Regions from separate parts of the Pseudogracilibacillus sp. SE30717A genome, predicted to be linked through region 1. Evidence: a T-box and tRNA genes for the amino acid it is inferred to sense, from the RefSeq annotation. Region 1 holds a T-box; the other holds one or more tRNA genes.
The links. A T-box is a leader RNA that pairs with one kind of tRNA and senses whether it is charged. The one in region 1 lies ahead of tyrS (tyrosine--tRNA ligase), so its partner is inferred to be a tRNA-Tyr.
Positions count from the first base shown of each region.

Region 2: it encodes a tRNA-Tyr, which carries the amino acid that the T-box ahead of tyrS (tyrosine--tRNA ligase) is inferred to sense. The anticodon was not compared.

Region 1 is NZ_JAXHDF010000005.1:326,104-328,367, reverse strand. It holds gene SPD48_RS10455 (transglycosylase domain-containing protein) at 1-515, opposite strand, end outside; T-box leader at 971-1,189, shown strand; gene tyrS (tyrosine--tRNA ligase) at 1,246-2,264, shown strand, end outside.
Region 2 is NZ_JAXHDF010000009.1:158,376-160,639, forward strand. It holds gene SPD48_RS15190 (hydroxymethylglutaryl-CoA reductase, degradative) at 1-924, opposite strand, end outside; tRNA gene SPD48_RS15195 (tRNA-Gln) at 1,262-1,336, opposite strand; tRNA gene SPD48_RS15200 (tRNA-Tyr) at 1,356-1,437, opposite strand; tRNA gene SPD48_RS15205 (tRNA-Thr) at 1,485-1,557, opposite strand; tRNA gene SPD48_RS15210 (tRNA-Glu) at 1,568-1,639, opposite strand; gene fabI (enoyl-ACP reductase FabI) at 1,821-2,264, shown strand, end outside.

The DNA.
Region 1 (2,264 bases):
TTGGTTAAAATTTGATTTTTAATCAACTGTTGAGTTAACGTACTCCCACCCGTTTTTGTATCGGAGTTAGAAACTTCTTGGTAGACTGCACGTACAATTGCTTTTGGCACAACTCCATTATGTTCGTAAAACAGCTCATCTTCTGTTGCAATTACCGCTTGGGTCAATTGTTCGGAAATATCCTTTAACTCGACTTCTTCTCGGTGTAAGTCTGCACGGATATCACCGATATATTTATTATCGGCAAAATATAGTTTGGATGTCTCTTCATAATTGTAAATATCTTTTCTCATTTCATCATAGTCACGAATTGGTTCGTCTTTTACAAGAGATGCAAAATAACCTGCTCCAACTCCACCCGCAAAAATGACTGTCATAGTACCTACAATGATAAAAAATAAGATAATATTCCAAACGACATCATATGTAATTCGAGACGTTTTTTGAATTTGGCCTTTATTCCATAACCCTTTTAATCTATCTCCAACCTGTTGGAAAAATTGTTTAAAATCCATTCTGAAACCTCCTAAATTCAACTACATATTATATCATAGATTAAGAGAATTGTGGCTATAGTTTTATAGTTGTTTTGAAGTATTTTCCAATTTTATTTTCTATTGTATACTGTATATATAAAAGGTAAAAAGTGGAAATGGATACATGAATATTTGTCAGAAATGTTCCAACGATATTCCAACAAAAATGTGTAAGTTATATTAGAAGTTGCCACGTACGTTTTAGAAAAGTGTGCTATAAAATATATTTGGGCATTTCGAGGTAATTATTAGAGACGTATTTTAGTATAGAAAGTTTTATATTGAATATAACCCATCAAATAGACTGCGTGAATAGTACAGTTTATCCTCTAATGAGAAAACATGATTTAATTAATCTTGATGAGGCTTCAAAATTTATAATGGTTATAATTTGCATTTTGTAAAATGATCATTACAATATAGATTATATTATGAATTTCGCAGTGAATGATCGAAGTAGTGAGCGAATCCCTTTTACAGAGAGCTGACGGTTGGTGGGAGTCAGTAAATATTTGCAAACGAATTACAGTCAGGAGCGATCTTATTTGGTTATTCAAATAAGACGGTGAGAACCATCGTTAACAATACCAAGTGGTAAATGGATATTCATTTACAACAAGGGTGGTACCGCGAGAATATGCTTCGTCCCTTTTTAGGAACGGGGCTTTTTTGTGTTTAAAAATTAATAAAATATGAAAGAGTGATGAATATGGATATTTTACATGACCTTGAAAGCAGAGGTTTAATTCAACAGACAACAGATGAGGCGGGATTAAGCAACCATCTTGCTGAAAATCAAGTGACTCTTTACTGTGGGTTTGACCCAACTGCAGATAGTTTGCATATCGGACACTTATTACCGATTACGATATTAAAACGATTCCAGCAGGCCGGCCATCGACCAATTGCTTTAATTGGCGGTGGAACGGGAATGATCGGTGATCCTAGTGGGAGATCGAGTGAAAGGTCTTTAAATGAAGAAAGTGTCGTTCATGGTTTTACGGATAGTATCCGAAATCAGTTAGCAGGATTGCTTAATTTCGATGAAGGTGAAAATGCTGCAGTTGCTAGAAACAATCATGATTGGCTGTCAAAAATTACGATTATTGATTTTCTAAGAGATGCTGGAAAACATTTTACAGTGAACTATATGCTTGCTAAAGATGCGGTGGCTTCACGGATTGAGCACGGGATTTCCTATACAGAATTTAGCTATATGTTACTGCAATCCTATGATTTTATGAAATTACATGAAGAAGAAAACTGTACTCTTCAAATCGGTGGAAGTGATCAGTGGGGAAATATTACAGCAGGAATGGAATTTATTCGTCGTACACAAGGAGACGAGGAAATTAAAGTATTCGGTTTAACTGTCCCGTTGATTACGAAAGCAGATGGTACGAAGTTTGGAAAAACAGCTGGCGGCGCTGTATGGCTTGATGCGAAAAAGACAAGTCCATATGAGTTTTACCAATTCTGGTATAACACGGATGATCGTGATGTAATTAAGTTTTTAAACTATTTCACTTTTTTAAACCAAGATGAGATTGCCGAGTTACAAAAAGCTGTTGAAGAAAATCCTGGAGCACGTGAGGCACAGAAACGTTTAGCAGAAGAAATGACGAAAATGGTGCATGGGGAAGCGGCGTTAAACCAAGCAATTAAAATTTCTGCAGCCTTGTTTAGTGGAGATGTTAAGGAATTAACGAAAGACGAGATTGAACAAGG
Region 2 (2,264 bases), on a different contig from region 1:
TGTAGTCATTGAACTATACTGACCATATCGAGCTGCATATGCATGTGCACCTGCTTCTACAGCACGCCAGTCATTCCCTGTAGCTATAATAACCGGATCAATTCCATTCATAATACCCTTATTATGCGTAACTGCGCGATAAGGATCTGAAGCAGCAAATTCGTATGCATGTACCACTCCGTCACGAACTTCTTCACCAGTAAAGCCTTCTGATGCTAATAACTCCGGTGGAATAACACATGTCGCTTTTGCTAAGCAGCGATCAGCATAATTTGACAAAATACGTAAATATACTTTTCCGCCTGACAAATGCTCTACAATAGGTGCTAACGATTCTGCCATTGTATTAATAATGTTTGCCCCCATTGCATCGCACGTATTTACGAGCAGGTGGACAATTAACATTTGATTAAATCTTGAGCCACTTTCATTGATGATTCGAACTTCTAGATCCTCGGCTCCTCCTCCTCTTGCGACAAGACTAGGGTAAGCATCATTAGCTGCCTGAATAAGCATTTCTTTCTCGGCTATTATCGCATCTTTAGCTTTGTTAAAATCTTCACAACCGACAACTTGAATCTGTCCAATCATAATCCGCTCTGTTGCTTCTGTATGAAAGCCTCCAGCTTCCCTGACAATTTTCGCAATATAGCTTGCAGAAGCAACAATTGAGGGTTCCTCAACGGCCATTGGAACAATATAATCTTTTCCATCGATTGTAAAGTTTAATCCTAATCCAAGTGGAAGAGAGAATGTCCCTACAACATTTTCTATCATCTTATCTGCTGTTTCTTCCGGCAACGACATTTGATGTAATAATTGAGATGCATCTTCTTCGGAAAAATCGAATAATTTGATGAGTTGTCTCTTTCTTTCTTCAATTGTCATTTTATAAAAGCCAGGAATTCTAGAAGATATCTCCATGCAATTCACCCTTAAAAAGTGTTTTAATAAAACTGAATATATAAAATAGTATCTGTACGAACTATATGTTTCTGATAAAGTAGGTAGCTCCTTCACCAAATTGATAGTAAAAGTGCTACTACATTTTTAAATTAATTTTTATATTATCTTATTTACTAAAAAAACTCTGCTTTATAATTATACCAAAAAACATACGTAAATTGCTTGTTTATTTACTTTTAATCTGTTAATTGACTCTATTATGAGAAAATCCTTCTAAAAATGCAAATAAACAAGGTTGTATAAATACACTCCTTGTTTACAATAAGAATTAATTCATTCATGTATGAAATAAAGATGGCTGGGCTACTAGGATTCGAACCTAGGAGTGACGGAACCAAAATCCGTTGCCTTACCGCTTGGCTATAGCCCAATCAAATTTATTATAAAAATGGAGGGGGGCAGATTCGAACTGCCGAACCCGATGGGAGCGGATTTACAGTCCGCCGCGTTTAGCCACTTCGCTACCCCTCCATATGCTTTACCATCTAAATATAAAATATACTTAGAGATAAAAAAAATGCCGGCCAGAGGACTTGAACCCCCAACCTACTGATTACAAGTCAGTTGCTCTACCAATTGAGCTAGGCCGGCATTGTTAAGATGACCCGTACGGGATTCGAACCCGTGTTACCGCCGTGAAAGGGCGGTGTCTTAACCACTTGACCAACGGGCCAAATAAGTTGCTCTTAAAAGCCAACAGATTTTATTATATACAAGCTTTTCTACTTTGTAAAGGGTAAAGTTTAAAAATCTTTAATAATTATTTACTATCCATTAGAAAACTAGTTTGTAGTATGAATCCATTTTTAAAATCGTTATAATAAGTAACAGTACATATTATGGAGGTGCCATTCATGTCTGGCTTATTAAATGGAAAAAACATCGTTGTTATGGGCGTAGCGAACCAGCGAAGCATCGCTTGGGGAATTGCAAAATCACTTCATCGTGAAGGCGCAAATCTTATCTTTACAAACCGACAACAGCGCTCATCCCAGAAATTAGAAAAGTTATTAGACGAAAATAATATAGAAGCGAAATTACTTGTCTCCTGCGACGTGGCCAGTGACGAGAGCATTAAAGAAGCATTTGCAGAAATCAAAGAAAAGGTAGGGGCAATTCACGGCCTCGTTCATTCGGTTGCTTTTGCAAACCGTGATGAATTACAGGGAGAATATGCAGAAACCTCTCGAGACGGTTTTTTACTTGCACAAGAAATCAGTGCTTACTCCTTAGTAGCAGTAACAAACGAAGCTAGAAAATTAATGACAGAAGGCGGTAGTATTGTTACTCAATCTTAT